DNA from 2 places in the Pseudomonas sp. CFBP 5748 genome. Region 2 is predicted to be linked to the other one. Evidence: predicted binding sites of a transcription regulator. Region 2 holds the regulator's gene; the other holds the start of a gene.
What was found. The regulator FliA, encoded in region 2, starts transcription of late flagellar genes. The targets are predictions, from matches to a motif close to CTAAAGTTTNNNNNNNNNNNGCCGNTAA.
Positions count from the first base shown of each region.

Region 1: the regulator FliA is predicted to act here: its motif matches at 10,128-10,155, upstream of ACWNZ1_RS09830 (methyl-accepting chemotaxis protein).

Region 1 covers NZ_JBSPTN010000003.1:519,600-534,180, reverse strand. Annotated here, with positions in the region: gene ACWNZ1_RS09860 (nitrous oxide reductase family maturation protein NosD) at 1-1,253, shown strand, start outside; gene ACWNZ1_RS09855 (ABC transporter ATP-binding protein) at 1,250-2,167, shown strand; gene ACWNZ1_RS09850 (ABC transporter permease) at 2,164-2,994, shown strand; gene ACWNZ1_RS09845 (nitrous oxide reductase accessory protein NosL) at 3,025-3,549, shown strand; gene ACWNZ1_RS09840 (bifunctional diguanylate cyclase/phosphodiesterase) at 3,636-6,209, opposite strand; gene leuA (2-isopropylmalate synthase) at 6,533-8,239, shown strand; gene ACWNZ1_RS09830 (methyl-accepting chemotaxis protein) at 8,293-10,089, opposite strand; gene ACWNZ1_RS09825 (TonB-dependent siderophore receptor) at 10,405-12,528, shown strand; gene ACWNZ1_RS09820 (LLM class flavin-dependent oxidoreductase) at 12,651-13,694, opposite strand; gene ACWNZ1_RS09815 (flavin reductase family protein) at 13,724-14,209, opposite strand; gene ACWNZ1_RS09810 (ABC transporter ATP-binding protein) at 14,257-14,581, opposite strand, start outside.
Region 2 covers NZ_JBSPTN010000001.1:244,703-259,283, forward strand. Annotated here, with positions in the region: gene flhA (flagellar biosynthesis protein FlhA) at 58-2,187, shown strand; gene flhF (flagellar biosynthesis protein FlhF) at 2,199-3,554, shown strand; gene fleN (flagellar synthesis regulator FleN) at 3,671-4,501, shown strand; gene fliA (RNA polymerase sigma factor FliA) at 4,498-5,241, shown strand; gene ACWNZ1_RS01205 (chemotaxis response regulator CheY) at 5,407-5,778, shown strand; gene ACWNZ1_RS01210 (protein phosphatase CheZ) at 5,797-6,582, shown strand; gene ACWNZ1_RS01215 (chemotaxis protein CheA) at 6,613-8,883, shown strand; gene ACWNZ1_RS01220 (protein-glutamate methylesterase/protein-glutamine glutaminase) at 8,932-10,059, shown strand; gene ACWNZ1_RS01225 (flagellar motor protein) at 10,059-10,799, shown strand; gene motD (flagellar motor protein MotD) at 10,815-11,699, shown strand; gene ACWNZ1_RS01235 (ParA family protein) at 11,749-12,540, shown strand; gene ACWNZ1_RS01240 (CheW domain-containing protein) at 12,636-13,505, shown strand; gene ACWNZ1_RS01245 (chemotaxis protein CheW) at 13,578-14,063, shown strand; gene ACWNZ1_RS01250 (DUF2802 domain-containing protein) at 14,064-14,459, shown strand.

The DNA of each region.
Region 1 (14,581 bases), on a different contig from region 2:
TGATGTCGGGCGGTGCGCTCGCCGCGCCGCAGCCGATCACCAATCTGCCTTTGCAGGCCGAGGGCGAGCAGCACTGGCGCCTACCTGCCGGGCAATACCAGGGCTCGTTCAGCATCGACCAGCCGATGACGCTCACCTGTGCGCCGGGCGCTGTGTTCCAGGGGCAGGGCGAGGGCAACGGGTTGATCATTCGCGCGCCGAATGTCCGGGTCCAGGGCTGCACGTTCCTGGACTGGGGCCATGACCTGACGGCCATGAATGCGGCGATATTCCTCCAGCCTGGTGCCCAAGGGGCGGTGGTTAGCTCAAACCGGATGCAGGGCCAGGGCTTCGGCATCTGGGTCGATGGCACGCGGGACGTGAGCCTGATCGACAACCGCATCCAGGGCGACCCCAGCCTGCGCTCCCAGGATCGGGGCAATGGCATTCATCTGTATGCCGTGCACGGTGCCCGCGTCATCGGCAACCAGGTGCGCGAAACCCGCGACGGCATCTACATCGACACCTCCAGCGGCAACCTGTTGCAGGGCAATACCCTGGAGGACCTGCGCTATGGCGTGCATTACATGTTCGCCAACGATAACCGCCTGCTGGACAACGTCACCCGGCGTACCCGCACCGGTTATGCCTTGATGCAAAGTCGTCAGCTGACCGTGATCGGCAACCGTTCCGAACAGGACCAGAACTACGGGATCCTGATGAACTACATCACCTATTCCACCCTGCGCGACAACTTCGTCACCGACGTGCGCGACGGGTCTACCGGCGACACCATGATCACCGGCGCGGAGGGCAAGGCCCTGTTCATCTACAACTCGTTGTTCAACCGCATCGAAGGCAATCACTTCGAACGCAGTGCGGTGGGCATCCACCTGACTGCCGGTTCGGAGGACAACCGCATCGCCGGCAACGCCTTCGTCCATAACCAGCGCCAAGTCAAATACGTCGCCACCCGGCTGCAGGAATGGTCGGCGGAGGGGCGCGGCAATTACTGGAGCGACTACCTGGGTTGGGATCGCAACGGTGACGGGGTAGGGGACGTGGCCTATGAGCCCAACGACAACGTTGATCGCCTGCTGTGGCTGTACCCCCAGGTACGGCTGTTGATGAACAGTCCGGGGATCGAACTGCTGCGTTGGGTGCAGCGGGCGTTCCCGGTGATGAAATCCCCTGGGGTCATGGACAGCCATCCGTTGATGGAAACCCCGGTCCATCCCCCATCACGCAACAGTGCGCAGGAGGACGCGTCTTGAACGTCGTCGAGATCGAAGGCGTCAGCCAACACTACGGCGACGTCGCAGTGTTGCGCGGGCTGAACCTGAATTTGGCCCAGGGCGAAGTGCTGGGCCTGTTCGGGCACAACGGTGCGGGCAAGACCACGACCATGAAGTTGATACTCGGCCTGCTGCGGGCCAGCGAAGGCCAGGTGCGTGTCTTCGGTCGAGCGCCCAGCGACTCGAGCGTGCGGCAGATGCTCGGCTACCTGCCGGAGAACGTCATGTTCTACCCGCAGCTGAGTGGGCTGGAAACCCTGCGTCACTTTGCCCGGCTCAAAGGCGCGGCACCGGAACAGGTCGAGCGTTTGTTGGAGGAGGTAGGGCTGGCAGATGCGGCCCGGCGGCGCGTGCGAACCTATTCCAAGGGCATGCGTCAACGCCTTGGCCTGGCGCAAGCCTTGCTCGGCCAGCCGCGTCTGTTGCTGCTGGACGAACCGACCGTGGGCCTGGACCCCATCGCCACCCAGGACCTCTATCAACTGCTTGATCGCCTGCGCTGGCAGGGCACCAGCATCATTCTCTGCTCCCATGTCCTGCCGGGGGTCGAGGCGCACATCAACCGCGCCGCGATCCTGACCCAGGGGCGTCTGTTGGCCTTGGGCAGTCTGGCTCGGTTGCGCGAAGACGCAGGGTTGCCGACCTTGATCCGTGCTTCGGGGCTGGTTCGTTCCGCGCAGTTGCTGCAACGCTGGCGCAGCGAAGGGCATGTCACCCAGGGTTGGGGCGCGGCAGGCTTGCAGGTGTCCGCGCCGGACGGCAGCAAGCTCGTCTTGCTGCGGCAGTTGCTGGCCCAGGACAACCCGACGGATGTCGAGATCAAGCCGCCTTCCCTGGAGGATCTGTACCGCCATTACATGGTCCGCGCGGCGGCCGAGGAGGCCAGCTCATGAACCCGATCTGGAACATGGCCCGCAAGGAATTCAGCGATGGCTTGCGTAATCGCTGGCTGCTGGCGATCAGTCTGCTGTTCGCGGCGCTGGCCATCGGCATCGCCTGGCTCGGCGCGGCGGCCTCTGGCCAATTGGGGTTTACCTCGGTGCCAGCGACGGTGGCGAGCCTGGCCAGCCTGGCGACGTTCCTGATGCCCTTGATCGCCTTGCTCTTGGCCTACGACGCGATCGTCGGCGAAGACGAGAGCGGCACTTTGCTGCTGTTGCTCACCTATCCGTTGGGGCGCGGTCAGTTGCTGCTGGGCAAGTTCGTCGGTCAGGGCCTGATCCTGACCCTGGCGACGCTGATTGGCTTCGGTTGCGCGATGCTGGCCATTGCCCTGTTGGTGGACGATATCGAACTGAGCCTGCTGCTCTGGGCCTTCGGCCGCTTCATGTTGTCCACCACCTTGCTCGGCTGGGGCTTTCTCGGGCTGGCCTATGTGCTGAGCAGCCTCTCGGCGGAAAAGTCCACCGCCGCCGGGCTGGCGCTGGGGGTGTGGTTTTTCTTTGTGCTGGTGTTCGACCTGGTGCTGCTGGCGCTATTGGTGCTTAGCGAAGGCCGGTTCAGCCCGGACCTGTTGCCGTGGTTGCTGCTGTTCAACCCCACGGATGTGTATCGGCTGATCAATCTGTCCGGGTTCGATCCTGCGTCCAGCGGCGCCGCCGTGCTGACCCTGGGCAGCGACCTGCCGGTGTCGGGGCCTTTGCTGTGGGTGTGCCTGTGGCTGTGGGTGGCATTGCCGTTGTGGTTGGCTTATCGGTTGTTCAATCGCCGGTGTCCGTGATTTCTGATGTTTATAAGGGAGCATGCAACGATGAACAGGCTGTATTTCAAGGCGAGCCGTCTCTTGGCCGGGGTGTTGGTGTGCCTGGCGCTGGTGGCGTGTGACAAAGCCCCGCCACCGGTCAGCGAGGCGGCGCTGGCGTTTCACCCCACTGACGAATGCCACGTCTGCGGCATGGTCATCAACGACTTTCCCGGGCCCAAGGGCGCAGCGGTCGGCGCGGGGAACGTCAGGAAGTTCTGCTCGCCGGCGGAGATGCTTGGCTGGTGGTTACAGCCGGAAAACCACCGCGCCGATGTGCAACTGTACGTCCACGACATGGGGCGCAGCCATTGGGATACGCCGGATGATGCTCATCTGATCGATGCCAGGACCGCTTATTTCGTGATCGGCTCCGGGCTCAAGGGCGCCATGGGCGTGGTCCTGGCCTCGTTCTCCGACGCCCAGGCGGCGGAAAAACTCGCCAGGGACACCGGCGGCCGGGTGTTGCGCCTGGACGACATTGACCAGCAGTTGTTGGGGCAGGCAACGGCCATGTCGCCGATGAGTCATTGATGGACTAGTCCTGGAGGGCGGAAGACTCAGATCCCATCAAATGTATCCACTCCGAATCTCCTGTGGGAGAAAGGCGCGAGCCAGCTCTATAACCACCTGGGCGTGGTGAAGAACGAGGCCATTTCCGAGCGGGCCAGTGCCGAGCCGAAGTAGGGGCCTTGCACATGGTCGCAAGCGACGCTGCGCAGTTGGCTGAATTGCCGGGCGTTTTCGATGCCTTCGGCGGTGACCATCAGCCCTACGCTGCGGCTCAATCGGATCATCGCCAGGACGCCTTCCTGGTCATGTTCCAAGCCCAGCTGCGCGAGGATATTGCGATCGAAGCGGATGCCATCGAACGGCTGGTTCAATACTTCGCGAAGGGATGCGATGCTCGTGCCGAACTTGTCGATGTTGATCCGTACGCCGAGATCTTTCAGGGTATGAAGGGTGCGGGCGACGGTCTTATGGTCGGCCAACAGCACCCCTTCGGCCACTTCCAGGGTCAGCCGATGAGGCTCCAGGCCGCTTGCGTCAAGGGCCGTTTGCACCTGGTTGAGCAGAAAGCTGCTGCTGAACCACTTGGGCGAAACCGCGACGGACACGCTGACGGCGGTCGGCCAGGTAGCTGCTTCCTCACAGACGTTGATCAGCATCCAGGTCCCCAGTTCTTCCAACTGGCCTGACGCTTCGGCGACCGGTATGAAGTCGGACCCGCCCAGTTCACCTTTTTCGGGATGATGCCAGAAGGTCTGGGCTTCAAAGCCATGCAGTTGCTCGGCGCTCACGTTGAAGCGCGGTAGATAACGCAGCTCCAGCTGATCCTCCTGCATCGCATCACGTAGTTGTTGCTCGTATCGTCGACGGTCGCGGGCCACATTGCCCATGGCCTCGACATATACGCGCCAGGTATTACGACCAGCCGCCTTGGCCGCATACAAGGCAATATCAGCGTGGCGCAATAATTCATCGGCATGTTCGTCGCCGGGTTGCGACCAGACAACGCCGATGCTCACCCCCAGGTACAGGGTATTACCGTCCAGGTGCATGGGGCGTTGCATGCAATCGATCAAGCGCTCACAGAGTTGATCGAGATCGTGCGCATTGCCCGGGTCGGGCATGACGATGACAAACTCATCACCGCCCAGACGGGCCACCAGATCGGTGTCGCGCACGTTTTGCTGAAGGATATGGGCCACCTCCCTGAGCACCTTGTCCCCCACGGCATGCCCCAGGGAATCGTTGACCGGTTTGAACCGATCCATGTCCAGGTTCAACACCGCCAGCGAGGTACCGTCAGATCGATCCAGGTGCTTGCGCAGGCAATCGAACAGATGGTTTCGGTTGGCCAGGCCGGTCAGCGGGTCGTGCAGGGAAAGATGCTTGATCTGCGCCAGGGCCCGTAGCTCGTCGGTGATATCGGTGGCGGTGCCGCGAAATCCCAACGCGCCGGATTCGATGGCCCGCACCGACAGCTTGCAGGTGCGGATGCGCTGGTTGCGTGCGGTGTACTCGCATAACAGTGGGGCGGATGAGGCGCTGTCGGCGCCGCCGAGCAACCATTGGGCAATCGAAATCGAGCCACCGTGGGGGTGCAGCAGCCGGTAGAGGGGCTTGCCCAACCACTCGGCAGGGCTGAACCCGGTCACTTGTTCGAAGCGATCAGACAGGTAGGTCAGCGTCCCGTTCGAGTCGATCTCCCACAGCCAGTCAGAGGACACTTCGGCAATGTCTTTGAAGCGTTCTTCACTGCGTTCCAAGGCCTTGCGGTGAGCCAGTAAGCTGGTGTACTGGCGCTCCTGTGCGCGGAGCATGGCCAGGGCATGGCGTAACACGGCCAGCGCCAGAAAGGCCAAGACCAGTAATGCCAGGGCCAGCAAGGGCAGCAGGATCCTGCGCAGATCCTGACCCGGCGTCGATGGCCGCCATGCCAGGGCCTCTTGGGTCAAGTTGTCGAGCAGCACCTGGGCGGTATCACTGGGGCCCGGTGTTCTGGCGATATGGGCATCGGGCAGGGCAAAGTCCCGCGCCAGGCCTTGCAGGGCGGCGGAATCGAGGACTTTTACGAACAGCAGCAGGCTGGGCGGGCCGGGGATTTCGGCCACGCTATCGTCCGTGCCGGTGGTGATGGCGGAAGTGGCGACGAACGCGGGCATGCCGTCGTGATGCAACAGTTCGACGACAACTTCATCGCGGTTCTCCGATGCACTGGCTTTTTCCTCCAATGCGCGCAGGTTGCCGGTCAGCCATGTGTCGGCATCGACCTCATCCATCTTGCCATCGATCACCGAATAGACGGTTTTACCTGTCGGGGAAATGACAAACACCGCCTGGTAACCGTAGAGCGAGTAAACGCTGCTGCCGACATTTTCCTGGTCGTAGGCCCACTCTTTGTCCATTTCGACATGCAAATGCCGGTAAGCATCGCTCCACTTGGAATAATCGCTCAGGTCCCGCCCGATGCCCGTGCGGATACCATCAATGGCCCGCTGGGCAAAAAACAGGCTCTGTTCACGGGCGCGCTGGTCCTGGACCTGGGTGATGTTGAGCAACACGGCGATCGCCAATGCGGACATGACAAACAGCAGGAGCATGATGGCCGGGAAGGTACGACGGGTGAAGCTTCGGGTTGGCGAGCCCGGGGAAAGAACGATTGAGTCGTTGCCAGCATCTTCAGTCATAAATAAGTCATCAGCCAAAAGCGATTTCACCCGCACCTGTCCTTTATCGGCTGTAGGGCTGATTAACTTAGTGGTGGTCGTAATTGGTGCACGGGGGCGCGTTGACGTGCAGGTTTTTGGCGTTGTTGATGGTGCGGCTATTTTGATTATTTATTGCTGAAAAGTTTTGATAATTCGTTTTTGTTATCATTTTATTCTTATTTTAAGACATGGTTTGCAATCCTTGAGCAGCCGGCAATCTCTAGAATACGGTGTATTGGATCCAATCTGGTTCGCCTCCCGCGAATCGATCCAGTGGCTGTTGTCCTCAAGGAGACGAACGCATGATGCTCAGCGACCCTTCCCTCAAATACCGCCATTTCTCCACCGTGGACTTGCCTGACCGGCAATGGCCGTCCAAGGTCCAGCGCCAGGCACCGACCTGGTGCAGCGTCGACATGCGCGATGGCAACCAGGCGCTCATCGAGCCGATGAACGCCGAGCGCAAGCGGCGGTTCTTCGAGCTGTTGGTCAAGACCGGCTTCAAGGAGATTGAGGTGGGTTTCCCCGCCGCTTCGCAGACCGATTTCGACTATGTGCGTGAGTTGATCGAGGGCAACAAAATTCCACCGGACGTGACCATCCAGGTCATGACCCAGGCGCGTACGCATTTGATCGAGCGAACCTTCGAAGCGCTGAAGGGCGCCCCGCGGGCCATCGTTCATGTCTACAACGCCACCGCACCGGTGTTCCGTGATGTGGTGTTCGGGGTCGATAAAGCCGGTTGCATCAAGATTGCCACCGATGCAACGCGGGAAATCAAGGCGCTGATGCAGCAGTACCCGCAGACCGAGTGGACGTTCCAGTATTCGCCGGAAACCTTCTGTTTCACCGAGCTGGATTTCGGCCTGGAGATTTGTGAGGCCGTGGCCGCGCAATTCGAGCCCACCCCGCAGAACAAAATGATCCTCAATCTGCCGACCACCGTGGAGGTCTCCACCGCGAACGTGTTTGCCGATCAGATCGAATGGTTCTGCCGTCACTTCAGTCGTTTGGACAGCGTGATCATCAGCGTCCATCCGCACAACGACCGCGGCACCGGTGTCGCCACGGCCGAGCAGGCTTGCCTGGCGGGTGCCCAGCGGATCGAAGGAACGCTGTTTGGCAATGGCGAGCGTACCGGTAACGTCGATATCCTCACGCTGGCAATGAACCTCTACACCAGCGGGATTTCCCCACGGCTGGACTTTTCCGACATCGTGCATGTGCAGCGTGAAGTCGAGTACTGCAACCAGTTGCCGACCCACCCGCGGCATCCCTATGCCGGCGAGCTGGTATTCACGGCGTTTTCCGGTTCGCATCAGGACGCGATCAAGAAAGGCTTTGCCGCCCGCAATGCCCGCCCCGAGGGGTTTTGGGAAGTCCCTTACTTGCCCATCGACCCGGCAGACATGGGGCGCAGCTATGAGGCGGTCATCCGCGTCAACAGCCAGTCCGGCAAGGGCGGCGTGGCCTACCTGCTGGAGCAATACGGCATCGTCCTGCCGCGGCGCCTGCAAATGGAGTTCAGCGGCCTGGTCCAGCAAGTGGCTGACGATACAGGCCGGGAGATCACCAGCGAAATGATCCTGGAGTGTTTTACCGAGCAATACCTCACCGAAGGGATGCCGTACCGGCTCGGTAAACCGCAGGTGGTCAGCGAAGGCGACACGACCTACATCGATGCGCGGCTGGACGGACCACAGGGCCTGGTGCACCTGGCCGGCGAGGGTAACGGCCCGTTGGCGGCCATGGTCGATGCGCTCGCCGCTTGCGGCATCAACCTGGACATTGCCGATTACCACGAGCATGCGACGCGCGACGGAGCTCAATCCGAAGCGATTGCCTACGTCGAGATCCGCTTGGGCAGCCAGTTCATCTTCGGCGCGGCGCGCGATGGCAGCTTCCTGTCGGCGTCCTTGAAGGCCTTGGTGAGTGCCGTCAACCGGGCGACCCGCAGCGGCTTGCTTGGCTCGCTGAAGACCTCAGCGTCGGCCCGGATACACCATTAAAATGCAAACCCTGTGGCAGCAAGCGCCCTCGCCACGGGGTATTTGCCTGGCGATCACTCCGCCAACAACACCGCCGCATCGAAACCCACCCGCAAGTTGCCCCAATGACGGCCGCCGAAGAAGAAGGGTACGTCGATCTCGGTCATGATTTCCCCGGTATCGCGCAGGTAGGTCTGGAGCAGGAAGCGCTGGACGTTGCCCGCTGCGCGCAGGCCGATCGGGTCGCCGAAGATCCGTTTGTTGCGGCATACCGGCAGGTCGACTGTGCGATCACCCGTGGGCGGCTTCGACACCCAGCTGTTGTTCACCGGGCAATAGCCCTTGGTATCGACGATAAACGACACCTTGCCACCCGGCGTGCTGCGGGTGAGCTTGTCGCATTCTTCCTGGCAGACCTGGGCAAAGCGTTCGGTATAGCCGGTCATGTATTGCTTGGGGTCGGTGCCGGGGATCAATTGGTAGTTCTGGTCGAACAGGTTGAGGCCTTCCTTTTGCAGCGCTTCCAGGCGTACCTGGAGGATGTCGCGGCACTGGCTGGCCCGGGTGATGGCGGCATCCAGCTTGCCGTGGCCGAGCACGAACCGACCCAACAGCGCCTGCACTTTTTCGGCAACACCGGAGAGGTCACGGGTCGCCGTCGCCGAATGCTGCATACGCTGGTCGATCAACTGGCTATCGGCATGGATCTGGGTCACCCGTTCGTTGATGCCCGTATTGCTGTCGGCGAACTGCTGGATATGCGTGGCAATGTCCGCCAGTTTGCCGTTGGTGGATTCGAAATCGCCGATCATACTTTCGAAATGACCGGAGGCGCGCTCCACCACTTTCTGAGTTTCCCGGGCGCTGTGGCTGATCTGGGTGGTCTGCTCGTGGGTGGAGCCGACCTCTTCAAGCATGGCGTCGATGTTGCGCGAGATATCGTCCGTTGCCCGGCTGACATTCTGCGCCAATGTGCGCACTTCATCGGCCACTACGGCGAAGCCCCGGCCACTTTCGCCAGCCCGGGCGGCTTCGATGGCAGCGTTGAGGGCCAGCAGGTTGGTCTGGGCAGAGATTTGCTGGATCAACCCGACAATGGATTTGATGCTTGAAGAGCGCTGGTTCAAGGCGCCCACCAGCGTCGCGAATTCATTGAGGCTGCTGGAGATTTCACTGATGTTGCCAGTCACTTCCAGCAGCTCGGCGTAGGAGTCGCGGGCCATGCTCAGGTTCTGGGCGGTGGTGCTGGAGATGCCCTGGGTCTGGCGCGAGACTTCTTCAATGCGGCCCACGGCGGTGTTGCTCTGGTCCATCACTTCCTTGGCGAAGCGGGCCTGGTGGGTAGCGCTGTCACTGGAATCGCTGATGTTCTTCAGCGAACGCGCCGATTCGACGGCGATGTGCACGGTCAGGGCCTGGACGTTGCTGATGATCTCCCGCTGCTTGGCCAGGAAACGATTGCAGGTGCCGGCCAGCGTCCGAATCTCATCGTGGGTCACCAGCGGCAGGTCCTTGGACAAGTCGCCTTCGCCGTTGGCGATCTCTTCCAGGGCCTTGGTCATGGCGGTGACGGGGCGCACGATGAGGTGGCGCAAGTACCAGACCATGAAGCTGATCATGCACAGCGACAGAAACGCACCGAAGAGCAGGGCATGGGTGAGGCTGTCGAGCCGACCCTCGATCTGCCCCAGCATTGCGCCGTCCAACTGCGCGTTGCGCAATTGCAGCAGGATATCGGCGCGTGCGCTGAGGGCCACCCAGTACAGCAGGCCACTGACCAACACCAGCAGGAAAAGGCTCGACAGCTTTTTGGTGAGCGTATCGAAAAATTGCATTTCGATAGACTCGTACAAGGCCTTTAACGTCTGCATGCCGCTGCTCCTGGGCAAAGAAATCTCTCAATGGAATACATTCGACCGCGAGTGGCAAAGCTTTAGGGGGATAGGGCGATTTGATATCACTTTACGTGATTTGGCGTAGCCCAGCGCAGCACGGACCCGTGGGAGCGGGCTTGCTCGCGAAGGCGGTAGCACATTCAACACTGATGCAACTGACCCATCGCATTCGAGCAAGCCCGCTCCCACAGGGGTTTGATGATGGTCAGTAATGAATAGAAAAGATTTACTGGGAATCGTTCTCAAAGTATATTCGCTCTCATTAACATCCCCCCCTATGAGTGCAGCGTCTTGAATCGTTCCACCCCCCTCGCTAATCGCAACGTCTTCATCAAGTGTGTATTGCCAACCTTGTCTTGCTGCTTCATCGCAAGTCCGGTGTGGGCACAGGACACCCTTGAACTGCCGGCTACGGACATCCAGGGCAGTCGCATCACTCAGGACGAGGGCTACACGGCATCGCAAGCCAGCACGGCGAGCAAAAGCGATGTACCGATCAAGGAAGAGGCGCAATCGATCAACGTGGTGACCCAGCAGACCCTGGACGACTATCAGGTGCGTTCGCTGGCCGACGCAATGAAGTTCGTCAGCGGCGTCAGCCAGGGCAATACCTTGGGCGGCTCGCGGGACTCGTTGGTCAAGCGTGGTTTTGGCACCAACGACGACGGCTCGATCCTGCGTGATGGCGTGCGTTCGAACCTGGGGCACAACTTCAGCGCCACCACCGAACGGGTCGAAGTGCTCAAGGGCCCGGCCTCGATGCTGTACGGCGCGCTGGAGCCTGGGGGCCTGGTCAACGTCATCAGCAAGAAACCCGAGTACACCCAGAGCACCACGCTGAGCGGCTCGGCCTACAGCGAGGGCGGCGGCACCATGGCCCTGGACACCACTGGGCCGTTGGGCGATACCGGCCTGGCTTATCGTTTGATTGCCGAGCGTGGGCACGAGGACTACTGGCGCAACTACGGCGTCAACGAGAGCACGCTGGTGGCGCCGTCCTTGGCTTGGACGGGGGAGCGGGCTTCGTTGAACCTCAGTTACGAGTACAACGAATATTCCAATCCATTCGATCGCGGAACGGTGTTCAGGAATGGGCATCCGGAGGATATCGACTATGACAAGCGTCTGGATGAGCCGTGGGCCAAGAGCGTGGGAATTCGCGAGACGGCCACGGCGCGGTTTGAGTATGAACTGAGCGAGGATTGGAAAACGCGGGTCACCTATGGCTGGAACAATGACCGGTATAGCCTTTCAATCGCGCAGCCGCGGATGACAAGCGGCGGTGTTTTCCAGCGTGCTGCCAACGGCGCGCACTACGACGATGAAACCCGCTACGCCAGCTGGGATTTCATCGGCAAGCAGGAGCTATTCGGTCAACGTCATGACCTGTTGATCGGCGTGGATAACCAGGTATCCGATCAGTTCCGTGGCAAGACCTACCGTGGGGCCTATCAAGCGGGTTTCGACATCACAGCACCGGTGTACGGTGGTCTGGAAGAACCCAGCGTCATCAGTCCAGGCCAAAGCAACTTGAGCAACAAACTGACTTCCAGCTCGGTGTACCTGAAAGACAACTGGCACCTGGATGATCGCTGGATCCTGGTCTTTGGGGGGCGCTACCAGCATTACGACCAATTCAGCAAGCAGGGGCTGATCACGAGCGTGCCGGTTCGTGACGACAATGGTGATGCTTTTGTTCCGTTCCTGGGACTGGTCTATAAAGCCACCGAGACCCTGTCTCTGTATGGCAACTACAGTCGCTCTTTCAAGCCCAACGATACCGTCGACGACAATCTCAGCACTTTTAAACCGGAGGAAGGACGCAGTTACGAAGTCGGCGCCAAGTACGATCCATTGCCGGGGCTGAATATCAATCTGGCACTGTTCGACATCGTGAAAAAGAACGTTGTGACGTCCTCCACTGTCAATGGTGTGACCCTGTCGGAGGCTGCCGGCAAAGTCGGCTCCCAAGGCCTGGAACTCGACATCACCGGTCGTCTGGCTGAGCGTTGGGACTTGATCGGCACCTACGCCTATACCCATACAGAAATACTTGATGATCCCAAGGACGAAGGCCATCGCCTCGCCGATGCACCCAAGCACACCGCCAGCCTATACCTGAGCCACCACCTGAACGTGCCAGCCGAATTCGGTGTCTGGCACGCCGGCGCCGGTGCGCGGTATGTCGGCGAGCGCGCCGCTAACAAGGCCAACGACTTCTGGCTCAGCAGCTACACCGTCGCCGACGCGTTCCTGCGCTGGGAATCTCCAGTGCTGGGGCACAAAACCTCGTTGCAGTTGAACGTGGACAACCTGTTCGACAAGCAGTACTACCCGTCGTCCACCGGCAGCGAACAGCAAGTCAATGTCGGTGAACCGCGTACCGCCCGCCTGAGTGCCAGCGTGACGTTCTGATCCCTCCTGAAAACAAAATGCCCGGACCTTGAAGTCCGGGCATTTTTTTGGGGATCACCTTCAGATTTCGGCCGCCATCGCGAGCAAGCTCGCTCCCACTATCAGGTCTCAAGGGCTGCGGATCAGCGAAACGCCGGCACCACCTGCTGGATAAACAACTCCAGAGACTTCTTCTTCTCGGCATGGGACAAGCTGTTGTCGCACCAGAAGCTGAACTCATCCACCCCCAATTCCTGGTAGTACTTGATCCGCTCGATGATTTCCTGCGGTGTGCCAATCATGGTGTTCTTGCGGATGTTTTCCAGTTGGAACTCCGGACGCTCGGCGAATTTTTCTTCGGGGCTTGGCGCGAGGAAACCGTTGACCGGCACTTGCTTGTTGCCGAACCAGGCATCGAAGGTGCGATAGAACTTGGAGATTGCCTGGGCACCGACTTTCCAGCCCTCGGGATCGTCCACGGCATGCACGTGGGTGTGGCGCAGCACCATCAATTGCGGGCGCGGTACGTCAGGGTTGTTGTCCAGGGCGGCCTGGAACTTGTTCTTCAGGTCCAGGACTTCTTCATCGCCCTTCATCAACGGCGTGACCATCACATTGCAGCCATTGGCGACGGCGAAGTTGTGGGAGTCCGGGTCGCGGGCGGCGATCCACATCGGCGGGTAGGGTTTGCGGATCGGCTTGGGCACGCTGGTGGAGGTGGGGAACTTCCAGATTTCGCCGTCATGGGCGTAGTCGCCTTGCCACAGGGCGCGCACCACCGGGACCATTTCCCGCAGGGCCTGGCCGCCGGAGGACGCTGGCATGCCGCCAGCCATGCGGTCGAACTCCACCTGATAGGCGCCACGGGCCAGACCGACTTCCATGCGGCCGTTACTGATCACGTCCAGCAGCGCGCATTCGCCGGCCACCCGCAGCGGATGCCAGAACGGCGCGATGATGGTGCCGGCGCCGAGGTGGATGGTGGTGGTCTTGCCCGCCAGGTACGCCAGCAGCGGCATCGGGCTGGGCGAGATGGTGTATTCCATGGCGTGGTGTTCGCCGATCCACACGGTGCTGAAGCCGCCGGCCTCGGCCAGCAGGGTCAGCTCGCTCAGGTTCTCGAACAACTGGCGATGGCTGACGCTTTCGTCCCAACGCTCCATGTGTACAAACAGGGAAAATTTCATGGCGCTTTCTCTTGTCGTTGACGATCGGTTCAGGCGAGGACGGGCAGGGCGCCCATCTTGCCGTGGCAATAAACCAGCGGCCCCGGTGTGTGTTGCGGCACGATCAGATTCTTCACGGCACCGACCATGATGGCGTGGTCGCCGCCTTCGTATTCACGCCACAGTTCGCATTCGATGATGGCGGTGGCATTGCTCAGCAGCGGGTTGCCCAACTCGCTCAGGGTCCACTCGATGCCCTGGGCCTTGTCCTTGCCTTTGCGCGCGAAGGCGTAGGCTTCGTTCTGTTGCCCGCCGGAGAGCACGTGGATGGCGAAGCGGCGGTTCTTGATCAGCACCGGGTAGGAATCGGAGCTGTAGTTGGGGCAGAACAGCACCAGGGCCGGGTCCATCGACAACGAGCTGAACGCGCTGGCGGTGAGGCCGACGATTTGCCCATCGTCATCGAGCGTGGTGATCACCGTCACGCCGGACGGGAACGAGCCCATGACTTGTTTGTAAACGGCGGCGTCGATCATTGGACGATCCTCGGGTGCGGCTTTCATGGAGGGGCAGGCGGCGTTCATCAATGGGCACCGGCGGCTTTGTTCAGGTCGCTCTCGACCCATTGGGTGTAGACGCAGGCATCGGCGGTGGCCCAGCGCACACGCACCGGGTCGCCGGCCTTGAGGGGCATGCCGGCGGCGGAAAGCGCCTTGACGGTCATGGCGGTTCCACTGGAAGTCACCACGCTGCAGGTCTGGCTTTCGCCGAGAAACAGCACTTCGACGACCTTGGCCGAGACTTCATTCCAGCCGGCTGCCAAGGGCTCCTGGGCGGCTTGTTCGACGCTCAAGGCGAGGGCTTTTTCCGGACGCACCATCAGCAGCACATCCTGGTCTGTTTGCAGG
Region 2 (14,581 bases):
CAGGTTTTACGGCGCTGCGGGCGTCAAAAGTTTGCTTCACAGGAACGGGGATTATTGGTGGATCGCTCTCAGTTACTCAGCACCGCGCGCAGCAACGTAGCAGACCTCAGTCGGGGCAATCTGGGTGTGCCGCTGTTGCTGCTGGTCATGCTCGCCATGATGATGCTGCCGGTGCCGCCGTTCCTGTTGGACGTGTTTTTCACGTTCAACATCGCCCTGTCGATCGTGGTGCTGCTGGTGTGCGTGTATGCCCTGCGGCCATTGGATTTCGCGGTGTTCCCGACCATTCTGCTGGTGGCGACGCTGATGCGCCTGGCGTTGAACGTGGCGTCCACCCGGGTGGTGATGATTCACGGTCATGAAGGTCACGCTGCCGCCGGTAAGGTGATCCAGGCCTTCGGTGAAGTGGTGATCGGCGGTAACTACGTAGTCGGTATCGTGGTCTTCGCCATCTTGATGATCATCAACTTCGTCGTCGTGACCAAAGGTGCCGGGCGGATTTCCGAGGTGAGCGCGCGTTTCACCCTCGATGCGATGCCCGGCAAGCAAATGGCAATCGACGCCGACCTCAACGCCGGGCTGATCGACCAGAACCAGGCCAAGGCCCGTCGTCTGGAAGTGGCCCAGGAAGCTGAGTTCTATGGCTCCATGGATGGTGCGAGCAAATTCGTGCGCGGTGACGCCATCGCCGGCCTGTTGATTCTGTTCATCAACCTGATCGGTGGCATGGCTGTCGGTATCTTCCAGCACGGCATGACGTTCGGCGACGCTGGCAAGGTTTACGCTCTGCTGACCATCGGTGACGGTTTGGTGGCGCAATTGCCATCACTGTTGTTATCTACAGCGGCCGCGATCATGGTGACCCGTGCTTCGGGCTCCGAAGATATGGGCAAGCAGATCGGTCGGCAAATGTTCGCCACGCCCAAGGCTTTGGCGGTTGCGGCCGGACTGATGGCCGTCATGGGCCTGGTGCCCGGCATGCCGCACTTTTCCTTCCTGAGCATGGCGGCGGTTGCCGCGGGTGGCGCCTACCTGTTCTGGAAGAAGCAGAACGTGCAGAAGGTCCAGGCCCTGCAAGAGGTCAAGCGCCAGCAGGAGTTGCTGCCGTCGCCGGCCCGAGCCATGGAGACCAAGGAGCTGGGCTGGGATGACGTGACGCCGATCGACATGATCGGCCTGGAAGTCGGTTACCGCCTGATTCCATTGGTCGATCGCAACCAGGGGGGGCAGTTGCTGGCGCGGATCAAGGGCGTGCGCAAGAAGTTGTCCCAGGACTTGGGCTTCCTGATGCCCACCGTGCATATTCGCGACAACCTCGACCTGGCGCCTAGCGCCTACCGCCTGACGCTGATGGGCGTGATCCTGGCCGAAGCCGAGATCTATCCGGACCGCGAGTTGGCGATCAACCCCGGCCAGGTCTACGGCACCCTCAACGGCATCACCGCCAAGGATCCGGCTTTTGGTCTGGAAGCGGTGTGGATTGAAATCAGCCAGCGGGCCCAGGCCCAGTCCCTCGGTTACACCGTGGTGGACGCCAGCACTGTGGTGGCGACCCACTTGAATCAGATTCTGTACAAGCACTCCAGTGAGCTGATCGGTCACGAAGAAGTCCAGCAACTCCTGCAAGTACTGGCTAAAGGCTCGCCGAAGCTGGCTGAAGAGCTGGTGCCGGGCGTGGTTTCGTTGTCGCAGTTGCTCAAGGTGTTGCAGGCGCTGTTGGCCGAACAGGTGCCCGTGCGTGACATTCGCAGTATTGCCGAGGCTATCGCCAACAACGCATCCAAGAGTCAAGATACCGCCGCCTTGGTGGCTGCGGTTCGGGTCGGCGTATCCCGCGCAATCGTCCAAAGCATTGTAGGCACTGAGTCTGAGCTGCCTGTGATCACTCTGGAGCCAAGGTTGGAACAGATATTGCTCAATAGTCTGCAGAAGGCAGGACAAGGCTCGGAAGAGGGCGTTCTGCTGGAGCCAAGCATGGCCGAGAAGCTGCAGCGTTCGTTGATTGATGCAGCCCAGCGGCAGGAGATGCAAGGCCAACCAGTGATCCTGCTGGTGGCCGGTCCGATTCGCGCGATGCTCTCGCGATTCGGTCGCCTCGCGGTCCCGGGGCTGCATGTGCTGGCGTACCAGGAAATACCGGACAACAAGCAAGTGACCATCGTTGCGACAGTAGGGCCCAACGGCTGAGGTAGTGGTTTATGCAAGTGAAGCGTTTTTTCGCCGCCGATATGCGTCAGGCCATGAAGCTGGTTCGTGACGAGTTGGGCGCTGAAGCAGCCATCATTGGCAATCGCCGGATCGCTGGCGGTGTCGAGTTAACGGCTGCCCTGGATTACAAGTTGTCGGCGCTGGCCCCACGCGTTCCGAACATGGAACTCGAGGATGAGCTGCGTAAGACTCAGTCGCGCATCGCCAGCGCCCAGGCCGAATTGAGCCTGCGCAGTAGCGAAGGCGAAGGTGTCGCAGGCAGCAATCGTCAATTGTTCGCCGGTCAGCCGCTCACCGCCGGCCTGCCGTTGACCGCGGCCGAGCCGCTGGTCGAGCAGGCCCAGGCCGAGCCGCGTCGTCCGGCCCCGGCCCCGGCGCAGGCCGCGCCAGCCAGGGGTGTTGACCCGCGTGCCCTGGACTCGATGCGCTTTGAACTCAACAGCCTGCGTGAACTGATGGAGGTTCAGCTCGGCTCCCTGGCCTGGAACCAGCTGCAAGGCAGCCGTCCGGCCCAGGCCAACCTCTGGCGTCGCCTGCAACGCATCGGCTTGTCCGGCCCGTTGTCCCGTGACCTGCTGGCGCTGATCAACGGTATCGAAGAGCCTCGCCAGGCCTGGCGCATGTTGCTGGCACACTTGGCGCGGATGATCGTCACGCCGGAAGTCGAGCCGCTGGAAGAGGGCGGGGTGATTGCGATGGTCGGCCCTGCCGGCATGGGCAAGACCACCACCCTGGCCAAGCTCGCCGCCCGTTATGTACTCAAGTACGGCGCCCAGAGCATCGCCCTGGTGAGCATGGACAGTTTCCGCATCGGCGCCCAGGAACAACTCAAGACCCTGGGCCGGATCCTCAATGTGTCGGTGACCCATGTGGATCCGGGCCAGTCCCTGGTCCAGGCGCTGGAACCGCTGCTGCGCAAACGCGTCGTGCTGATCGACACCGCCGGCCTGCAAGCCAGCGATCCGGCCCTGCGCATGCAGCTCGAAAGCCTGGCCGGGCGCGGTATCAAGTCAAAAAATTATCTCGTGTTGGCAACCACTAGCCAAAAGCAGGTTCTAACCGCCGCGTACCACAGCTACAAACGCTGCGGGCTGGCCGGCTGCATCCTGACTAAGCTGGACGAAACGGCAAGCCTGGGCGAGGTGCTGAGCCTGGCGATCGGTCATGAATTACCGGTGGCCTACCTGACCGACGGACCGCGGATCCCGGATGATTTGCATCTGCCGCGCCGTCATCAACTGGTCAGTCGTGCCGTGAGTGTGCAAATGCAGGAAGAACCCAGCGAAGAAGCCATGGCTGATATGTTCGCTGATATCTACCACAGCCCGACCAAGCAGGTCGGCTGAGGTAATCATGAATATTTTTTGTACCTACATCGATGGTCTGCCATGCATTGTTCCGAATGGGAACGCGCAGCCAGTAATGTGGCCTCCGTCTAAGTAAGACAAGGTAAAGAACGAACATGGGCAGCATGCATCCCGTACAGGTGATCGCGGTGACCGGCGGCAAAGGTGGCGTCGGGAAGACTAACGTGTCAGTGAACTTGTCCCTGGCTCTGGCAGAGCTTGGCCGACGGGTCATGCTGCTGGACGCCGACCTGGGCCTGGCGAACGTCGATGTGCTGTTGGGGCTCACGCCCAAACGCACGCTGGCGGACGTGATTGAAGGCCGCTGCGAACTGCGCGACGTGCTGCTGCAGGGGCCCGGCGGGATTCGTATCGTGCCGGCTGCCTCCGGCACCCAGAGCATGGTTCACCTGACCCCGGCCCAGCACGCGGGCCTGATCCAGGCCTTCAGCGACATCGGTGATAACCTCGATGTGCTGGTGATCGACACCGCTGCCGGTATCGGTGACTCGGTGGTCAGTTTCGTCCGCGCTGCCCAGGAAGTGCTCCTGGTGGTCTGCGACGAACCCACGTCCATCACCGACGCCTATGCCCTGATCAAGTTATTGAACCGTGACTACGGCATGAACCGCTTCCGTGTCCTGGCCAACATGGCCCAGAGCCCGCAGGAAGGTCGCAACCTGTTCGCCAAGTTGACAAAGGTCACGGATCGTTTCCTGGACGTCGCCCTACAATACGTCGGCGCTGTGCCCTACGACGAAAGCGTACGCAAGGCTGTCCAGAAGCAACGTGCGGTTTATGAAGCCTTTCCCCGTTCCAAATGTGCGCTGGCGTTCAAGGCTATCGCCCAGAAGGTTGATACCTGGCCACTGCCGGCCAACCCTCGCGGGCACCTGGAGTTTTTCGTCGAGCGTCTCGTGCAACAAACAGCAGGGCCCGTGCTATGACAGCCAGCGGTTACAACCATCTCTATAAAAAATCGGCACGGGACGCCCAATACGAACTGATCGAGCGTTACGCGCCACTGGTCAAGCGTATCGCCTACCACTTGCTGGCGCGGTTGCCGGCCAGTGTCCAGGTTGAGGACTTGATCCAGGCAGGCATGATCGGCCTGCTCGAAGTGTCGAACAAATACGACGCGAGCAAAGGCGCCAGTTTCGAAACGTATGCCGGTATTCGCATTCGTGGGGCGATGCTCGATGAGGTCCGCAAGGGCGATTGGGCACCGCGTTCGGTGCATCGCAACACCCGCATGGTCAGTGACGCGATCCGCGCTATTGAAGCTAAAACCGGGCGAGACGCTAAAGATCACGAGGTTGCGGCCGAACTCCAATTGAGTCTCGATGATTATTACGGGATTTTGAACGACACCTTGGGCAGCCGCCTGTTCAGTTTCGACGACCTGCTGCAGGACGGCGAACACGAAGGGCTGCACGAGGACGGCGCGAGTGCTCACATGGAGCCATCGCGTGACCTGGAAGATGAGCGTTTCCAGAGCGCGCTGGCGGATGCGATTGCCAATTTGCCGGAGCGTGAGCGACTGGTCTTGGCGCTGTACTACGACGAAGAGCTGAACCTCAAGGAAATCGGTGAGGTCCTGGGGGTCAGCGAATCGCGGGTCAGCCAGTTACACAGCCAGTGCGCGGCCCGTTTGCGGGGGCGTTTGGGGGAGTGGCGAGCGCGCTGACAGCTGTGTGGGAGCATTGCGAACGAGCTGGTCTGGCATGCGCTGCGCCAGTCTCCAACCGTGGTGCTCCAGGCCGTTGTCGAGTGTTGTGCCGGATTGATTGAAATGGCGCGTTCAGGTGCTGGGCGCGTTTAAGACTGCTTGGAGGTCGAATTGGACAAGAACATGAAAATCCTCATCGTTGATGACTTCTCAACGATGCGGCGGATCATAAAAAACCTGTTGCGTGACCTTGGGTTCACCAACACGGTCGAGGCTGACGATGGCACTACTGCCATTCCGGTCCTCAACAGCGGGAGCATCGACTTTCTGGTGACTGACTGGAACATGCCCGGCATGACCGGTATCGACTTGCTGCGCCATGTACGCGCCGACGAAAAACTCAAGCACCTTCCGGTGCTGATGGTGACTGCCGAAGCCAAGCGCGAGCAGATCATCGAAGCGGCCCAAGCCGGTGTGAACGGCTATGTGGTCAAACCCTTCACGGCCCAGGCGTTGAAAGAGAAGATCGAAAAAATCTTCGAACGCATCGGTTAACGGCGCCACGGGGGAGCTATGGACAACGAATCTTCAATGGGCGACTTCGAATCGACCCTGAAAAAACATGCCCGCGAACTGGTCGACAGCCTTGAAAAAGGCCGCTTTGGCGATGCGGTTCAAATGATCCATGAGCTCAACCAGACCCGTGACCGAGGTCTGTATCAGGAAGTGGGCAAGCTCACGCGTGAATTGCACAGCGCAATTGTCAATTTCCAGATCGACCCGCACATGCCGCAGGCCGAGGAAGTCTCGCAGATCACCGACGCTACCGAGCGTCTGGGTTATGTGGTCAAGCTGACCGAGGCCGCAGCCAACCGCACCATGGACTTGGTGGAGAGCGCAACGCCGCTGGTCAATGGCCTGAGCGAAGAAGCCCAGGCCTTGAGCACCGATTGGGGCCGGTTCATGCGTCGCGAAGTCGGCGCTGAAGAGTTTCGGGAGCTGGCCCGCCGGGTCGACGGTTTCCTGACGCGCAGCGGCACCGAGACCCGCGCCGTGGCAAGCAACCTCAACGACATTCTGCTGGCTCAGGACTATCAGGACTTGACCGGCCAAGTGATCAAGCGCGTGACCCAATTGGTCACCGAAGTTGAAAGCAATCTGCTCAAACTGGTGTTGATGGCCAGCCAGGTCGACCGCTTTGCAGGCATCGAACACGACCGTGAAGCGATACTTGCTGAAAAAGATCCACAAAAACATCTCTCGCAGGGTGAAGGTCCGCAGATTCATGCCGATAAAAGAGAAGACGTTATGTCCGGTCAGGACGATGTGGACGATTTGCTGTCCAGCCTTGGATTCTGAGTTTTAGCCCTGTTTTAGGAGCAGCCATTAATGAGCTTCGGCGCCGATGAAGAGATCCTTCAGGATTTCCTGGTTGAGGCCGGCGAGATTCTAGAGCAACTGTCTGAACAGCTGGTCGAGCTGGAAAGCCGACCAGATGATGCGGACTTGCTCAATGCAATTTTTCGCGGTTTCCACACTGTAAAAGGAGGCGCCGGCTTCCTCCAGCTCAATGAGTTGGTGGAGTGCTGCCACATTGCCGAAAACGTGTTCGACATCCTGCGCAAGGGTGAACGCCGCGTTGATTCGGAACTGATGGACGTGGTGCTCGAAGCGCTGGATGCGGTCAACGGCATGTTCAGTGAAGTGCGCGAGCGCTCGCCGATCACCGCTGCCACCCCTGAGTTGCTCGCCGCGCTGGCACGCCTGGCCGAGCCACAATCGGCTGACGAAGCCGCGCCGGTTGTCGAGGCGGTCGCTGAAGAACCGGTCGCCGAGGAATCGGGCGACATCACCGATAACGAATTTGAACAATTGCTGGACTCGCTGAACGCCGTCAAGGCTGAAGCCGCAGCCCCGGCAGTTCCCGCCCCCCCTGCGGCACCAAGCAGCGAGTCGACTGCCGCTGCCAGCGATGAAATCACTGACGACGAGTTCGAATCGTTGCTCGACCAGCTTCATGGCAAAGGCCAGTTCGCGCCCGATGCGGTTGTGCCTGCGCCAGCCGCGGCCGCCCCGAAAGCGGCGGGCGACAGCTCCGATATCACCGACGACGAATTCGAAGCCTTGCTCGATCAGTTGCATGGCAAGGGCACGTTTGCCGTTGACGCGCTGGACTCGGCCATTGCTTCGGCACCGGCGCCAGCCAAGCCTGCCGCCGCCGCGGCGGGCAGTGACCTGATCAGTGATCACGAATTCGAATCGTTGCTCGACGAACTGCATGGCAAAGGCAAGTTCAGTGAGGTCGGGAAGGCCACGGCCGCCCCTGCTGCTGGGACTACCGCCACTGCTGCGCCGGCGGCCAAGGCTGTGCCAAAACCCGCTGCCAAGGCACCGGAGCCGAAGGCCGAGACGCCCAAGCCTGCTGCGGCAGCTGCCCCGGCAGCCGCCCGTGCCCCGGCGGCGGCTCCAGCGGAAAAACCGGCGAGCGAAGCCGAGACCACCGTTCGGGTCGACACCGCACGCCTGGACGAGATCATGAACATGGTCGGCGAACTGGTGCTGGTGCGTAACCGTCTGGTGCGCCTGGGCCTCAACAGCCAGGACGAAGCCATGTCCAAGGCCGTGTCGAACCTCGACGTGGTCACGGCCGACTTGCAGACCGCGGTCATGAAGACCCGGATGCAGCCGATCAAGAAAGTCTTCGGGCGCTTCCCGCGCCTGGTTCGTGACCTGGCTCGCCAGCTCAAGAAAGAAATCAACCTGGAGTTGGTGGGTGAAGAGACCGACCTCGACAAAAACCTTGTCGAGGCCCTGGCCGACCCGCTGGTCCACTTGGTGCGCAACGCCGTCGACCACGGCATCGAATCGCCGCAAGAGCGTGAAGAGTCGGGCAAGGTCCGTAGCGGCAAGGTCGTGCTGGCCGCCGAGCAGGAGGGTGACCACATCCTGTTGTCGATCTCCGACGACGGCAAAGGCATGGACCCGAACGTGTTGCGTTCCATCGCGGTGAAACGCGGAGTGATGGACAAGGACGCCGCCGACCGCCTGAGCGACACCGAGTGCTACAACCTGATCTTCGCCCCGGGCTTCTCGACCAAGACCGAGATTTCCGATGTGTCGGGCCGTGGCGTGGGCATGGACGTGGTGAAAACCAAGATTTCCCAGCTCAACGGTTCGATCAACATCTACTCGACCAAGGGCCAGGGCTCGAAGATCGTCATCAAGGTCCCGCTGACCCTGGCGATCATGCCGACCCTGATGGTCATGCTGGGCAACCAGGCATTTGCCTTCCCGCTGGTCAACGTCAACGAGATCTTCCACCTCGACCTGTCGCGTACCAACGTGGTGGACGGCCAGGAAGTGGTGATCGTACGGGACAAGGCACTGCCGCTGTTCTACCTCAAGCGCTGGCTGGTCAGCTCCGCGGCTCATGTGGAGCAGGGCGAAGGCCACGTGGTGATCCTATCGGTGGGCACCCAGCGGATCGGCTTTGTCGTCGATCAGTTGGTGGGCCAGGAAGAAGTGGTCATCAAGCCATTGGGCAAGATGCTCCAGGGCACCCCGGGCATGTCCGGCGCCACCATCACCGGCGACGGTCGCATCGCATTGATTCTCGATGTGCCAAGCATGCTCAAGCGTTACGCCGCCCGGCGTATTTGATTCTGGAGGGGCGTGGCCCAGTGCCGCGCCTCGTCTAACGGAGTGTTTATGGTAGTTAAAGTCCTGGTGGTGGACGATTCGGGGTTTTTCCGCCGCCGCGTCTCGGAAATTCTTTCGGCGGATACGAGTATTCAAGTCGTCGGTACGGCGACCAACGGCAAAGAGGCGATCGATCAGGCGCTGGCACTCAAACCAGACGTGATCACCATGGACTACGAGATGCCGATGATGGATGGCATCACAGCCGTGCGGCATATCATGCAGCGCTGCCCGACTCCCGTATTGATGTTCTCCTCCCTGACCCATGAAGGCGCCCGGGTGACCCTCGATGCGCTGGACGCCGGGGCGGTGGATTTCCTGCCGAAAAACTTCGAAGACATTTCGCGCAACCCCGACAAGGTTCGGCAGTTGCTGTGCGAAAAGGTCCACAGCATTTCCCGCAGCAACCGACGTCTTGGGGCCTACAGCGCGCCGGCGCCTGTGGTTGCGCCAAGCCCTGCGCCAGCCCCGACTTCGGCGGGCAGTTTCAATCCGGCACCGGTGCGCAGTGCTCCGGCACCCGCGCCTGCACGTGCGGCGCCAGTCAGTGCGTCGTCGCCGGCACCCAAGCGCAAAGCCTACAAACTGGTCGCGATCGGTACGTCCACCGGTGGGCCGGTGGCGCTGCAGCGGGTCCTGACTCAGTTGCCGGCCAATTTCCCGGCTCCTATCGTGCTGATCCAGCACATGCCCGCAGCCTTTACCAAGGCCTTCGCCGAGCGATTGGACAAACTGTGCAACATCAGCGTCAAGGAAGCCGAGGATGGTGACATCCTGCGTCCGGGCCTGGCGTTGTTGGCCCCGGGTGGCAAGCAGATGATGGTCGATGGCCGCGGCGCGGTGAAAATCCTGCCGGGCGACGAACGTTTGAACTACAAGCCGTGCGTGGACATCACCTTCGGTTCCGCCGCCAAGTCCTACGGTGACAAAGTTCTGGCGGTGGTGCTCACCGGCATGGGCGCCGACGGTCGCGAAGGCGCACGCCTGCTCAAGCAGGGCGGCAGTGCGATCTGGGCCCAGGATGAAGCCAGTTGCGTGATCTACGGCATGCCGATGGCCATCGTCAAAGCAGATCTCGCCGACGCGGTGTACGGGTTGGATGACATCGGTAGACACCTGGTCGAGGCGTGCCTGTAATGGATGTGCTTAGCCTGATCGGCATTGTCATGGCGTTCGTCGCCATTATTGGCGGCAATTACCTGGAAGGTGGTCATCTTGGGGCCCTGGCCAACGGCCCGGCAGCGTTGATCGTGATCGGCGGCACTGTTGGCGCCGCGCTGTTGCAGTCGCCTATGAGCGCTTTCAAGCGTGCCATGCAGGTGCTGATCTGGATTCTGTTCCCTCCTCGTGTCGACTTGGCTGGCGGTATCGATCGTGTGGTGAACTGGAGCCTGACTGCGCGCAAGGAAGGCCTGCTGGGGTTGGAAGGGGTGGCCGATGCCGAACCCGACAGCTACTCCCGCAAAGGCCTGCAATTGCTGGTGGATGGCGCGGAGCCAGAAGCCATCCGCAGCATCCTGGAGGTGGATTTCTACACCCAGGAAAGCCGCGACATCGAAGCGGCCAAAGTCTTCGAAAGCATGGGCGGCTACGCGCCGACCATCGGCATCATCGGTGCGGTGATGGGCCTGATCCACGTGATGGGCAACCTGGCCGACCCGTCGCAGCTGGGCAGCGGCATCGCTGTGGCGTTCGTCGCCACGATCTACGGCGTAGCGAGCGCCAACCTGGTGCTGTTGCCGATCGCCGCCAAGCTCAAGTCCATCGCATTGCGCCAGTCGCGCTATCGCGAAATGTTGCTGGAAGGGATCCTGTCGATCGCCGAAGGTGAAAACCCGCGTTCCATTGAGCTGAAGCTCCAGGGCTTCATGGACTGATGGGGAGTATGGACCATGGCACGTCGCAGACATCGTGAAGAACACGTCAATCATGAACGCTGGCTGGTTTCCTACGCCGACTTCATCACGCTGTTGTTCGCCTTTTTCGTGGTCATGTATTCGATCTCGTCGGTCAACGAAGGCAAGTACAAAGTCATTTCCGAAGCGTTGATCGGGGTCTTTACCGACTCCGACCGCGCCCTCAAGCCCATCCCCATTGGTGATGAGCGGCCCAAGAGCACCACGCCGGCCAAGCCGCTGATCAAGGATTCCGAGCAGGTGGATGCCGGTATCGCCGGCGGCAGCGATCCGTTGAAAAGCATCGCTGATGACATCAGCGCGGCGTTCGGCGACCTGATCAGCTCGAACCAGATGACCGTGCGTGGCAATGAGTTGTGGGTCGAGATCGAGCTCAATTCCAGCCTGTTGTTCGGCAGCGGCGACGCCATGCCCAGCGACATGGCGTTCAACATCATCGATAAAGTGGCGACGATCCTGAAGCCCTTCGACAACCCGATCCATGTTGAAGGTTTCACCGACGACCAGCCAATCCGCACTCCGCAGTACCCGACCAACTGGGAACTGTCCTCGGCCCGTTCGGCGAGCATCGTGCGCATGCTCGCCATGCAGGGTGTGAACCCTGGCCGCCTGGCGTCGGTGGGCTATGGCGAATTCCAGCCGGTGGCCAACAACGCCACGGCCGAGGGGCGTGCGCGTAACCGTCGCGTGGTACTGGTGGTGTCGCGAAACCTCGATGTGCGCCGCAGCCTGACCGGTACCGGCACGGCCAATGCAAAACCGGACGCGGCGTTGAAGCGTGCTGGCACACAAACTGCACCGACCTCGGTCAAGTCGCCGGGACGACAGAGTGCCGTCAATTCTCCGTCACCCGCTTTATAACCGAGCTATTTCTCGGTCGAGCCTGTTTCGGCCGGGAGGAACGATCCGAATGAGAGTCTGGGCAGTCGCCAATCAAAAAGGTGGTGTGGGCAAAACCACATCTTCCATCGCTTTAGCCGGATTGCTGGCCGAGGCGGGCAAGCGCGTGGTCATGGTCGATCTGGACCCCCACGGCTCGATGACCAGCTATTTTGGTTACGATCCCGACAGCCTGGAGCACAGCAACTACGACCTGTTCCTGCACAAGGGTGTTGTGCCAGAAGGTCTGCCGGGGCAGTTGCTGCTGTCCACCAGCGACGAGCGGATTTCCCTGTTGCCGTCGAGTACCGCTTTGGCGACCCTGGAACGGCAGTCGCCGGGACAGAGCGGCCTGGGGCTGGTCATCGCCAAGAGTCTGGCGCAGCTATGGCAGGATTTCGATTACGCGATCATCGACAGTCCGCCGTTGCTCGGTTTGCTGATGGTCAACGCTTTGGCGGCCAGTCAGCAATTGGTCATCCCGGTGCAAACCGAGCACCTGGCGGTCAAGGGCCTGGAGCGCATGGTCAATACCCTGGCGATGGTCAACCGCTCTCGCAAGCAATCGCTGGCCTTTAACATCGTGCCGACCCTGTTCGACCGGCGTACCCAGGCGTCCCTGGGCACCTTGCGCGTGTTGCGGGACATGTACCCGGATGACATCTGGCAAGGCTACATTCCCGTCGATACCCGCCTGCGCGACGCCAGCCGCGCCGGCCTGACCCCTTCGCAATTCGACGGCAAAAGCCGTGGTGTGCTGGCCTATCGGGCGCTGCTCAAGCACCTGCTGGCCCAACAGCTTGTTTCACAGCAGGTGGCTTAAGTGACGAGGTTTCCCCTAGGCATCGTGCTCGCTTGCGAGCGCTCAAGTCCGACCGCATTCATGCCGATAACCTCTTTAAGCGGCGCACTGTTCCTATGAGCCGCCCGATAAAGACAACCTCGCGTCCGCAAATGGCCTTGCAGTCCTATCTGGACGGGCTGTTGCAGGAAGCGACCGAAGAACTGTCACCGCCGCCGAGCGTGATCGAGGCGTTGCCCGAGACCGTCGTACCCGAAGGCGTGCTGGATGAGTTTCAGGCGGCCGTGCTCGAAGAGCAGGCCCGTGACGCGCAGAAGTCAGTGATGGCGGCGGCGGTCGAGGCACCGTTTATCAAGCCTCAGGTGGCCGTCATGGACGCGCCTGCGCCGATCCTGGCGCCGGTCTCGACCGTTGCACCGTTGTTGCAGGGCCTGGTGACGCCGGTGGTGGAAGTCCACTTGCCGCCGAGCAACCCGCCGCCGGTGCCAAACGATGACCGTCCGGCCTGGGCCGCCGAGCCGTTCGAGTGTCTGTTGTTCGATGTGGCCGGGTTGACCCTGGCGGTGCCGCTGGTATGCCTGGGATCGATTTATTCCCTGGCCGGGCAGGAATTGACGCCGTTGTTCGGCCAGCCGGAATGGTTCCTCGGGATCCTGCCGAGCCAGGCCGGCAACCTCAAGGTGCTCGACACCGCGCGTTGGGTGATGCCGGACCGTTATCGCGATGATTTTCGCCAGGGCCTGCAATACGTGATTTCTGTGCAAGGTTATGAATGGGGTTTAGCGGTGCATCAGGTCAGTCGCTCGCTGCGCCTGGACCCGAACGAGATCAAATGGCGCAGCCATCGAGGGCAACGGCCATGGCTGGCCGGGACGGTGATCGAGCACATGTGCGCCTTGCTGGACGTGTCCGAGCTGGCCGAGCTGATCGCCAGCGGCGGGGCAAAACACCTGGGCGGCACCAAGCCGGTCCAGAAACCGAAATAAGACAACCGGTGGCGCACAGCGTCACGGGACAGAACACACGCCGCCACAGGCGGTTTTTCGAGGGGTCAGGGTATGAATGATAAGGCGTCGTCTCTCAAGGGTTCCGAAGATCCGATTTTGCAATGGGTAACCTTCAAACTCGACAACGAAACCTACGGCATCAACGTGATGCGCGTTCAGGAAGTGCTGCGCTATACCGAGATCGCCCCGGTTCCGGGTGCACCCAGCTACGTGCTGGGCATCATCAACCTGCGCGGTAACGTGGTTACGGTCATCGACACTCGCCAGCGTTTTGGCTTGAGCTCCACCGAGGTCAACGACAACACGCGTATCGTGATCATCGAAGCTGATAAGCAAGTGGTCGGCATTCTCGTCGACAGCGTCGCCGAAGTGGTTTACTTGCGTCAGTCGGAAATCGAAACCGCGCCTAACGTCGGTAACGAAGAGTCGGCCAAGTTCATCCAGGGTGTTTGCAACAAGAACAACGAGTTGCTGATCCTGGTCGAGCTGGAAAAAATGATGAGCGAAGAAGAGTGGTCGGAACTGGAGAGTATCTGATTGATTCTTGAGGTAGCAGTCATTGTCCTGTTCCTTTTTTGGGCAGGCACGCTGGCGATGTTTGTGGCGTACATACGTGGTCAGCGGCAGATCGCCGCTCAGCAGGCCCAGGGCGATGCGCTGCGCGATCAGCGCATCAAGGACCTGGCCAAACGCGTCGACGATTATCAGAACGGCACCGTGCGCATGGGTGAAGCCCTCCATGAGCTACGCGCCGTGGTCGCGCCGTTGCCGGACAAACTGGCCCAACTGGAACAACGCGACCCCTCCACCTTGTCCTTCGCCCAGGCCGCACGCCTGGTTGGCATGGGCGCCAGCGTCGACGAACTGACCCAATCCTGCGGCTTGACCCAGGCCGAGGCGGAGTTGATGAGTAAGTTGCATAGGGGCGGTTGATCGTTCTCGCCCTGATCAACTGTGGGAGCGAGAAAGCTCCCACAGTTTTTTTTCGCGCGCATACCTGGACCCTGCAGTCAACAACCCCCTGTGGCGAGGGAGCTTGCTCCCGCTGGGCCGCG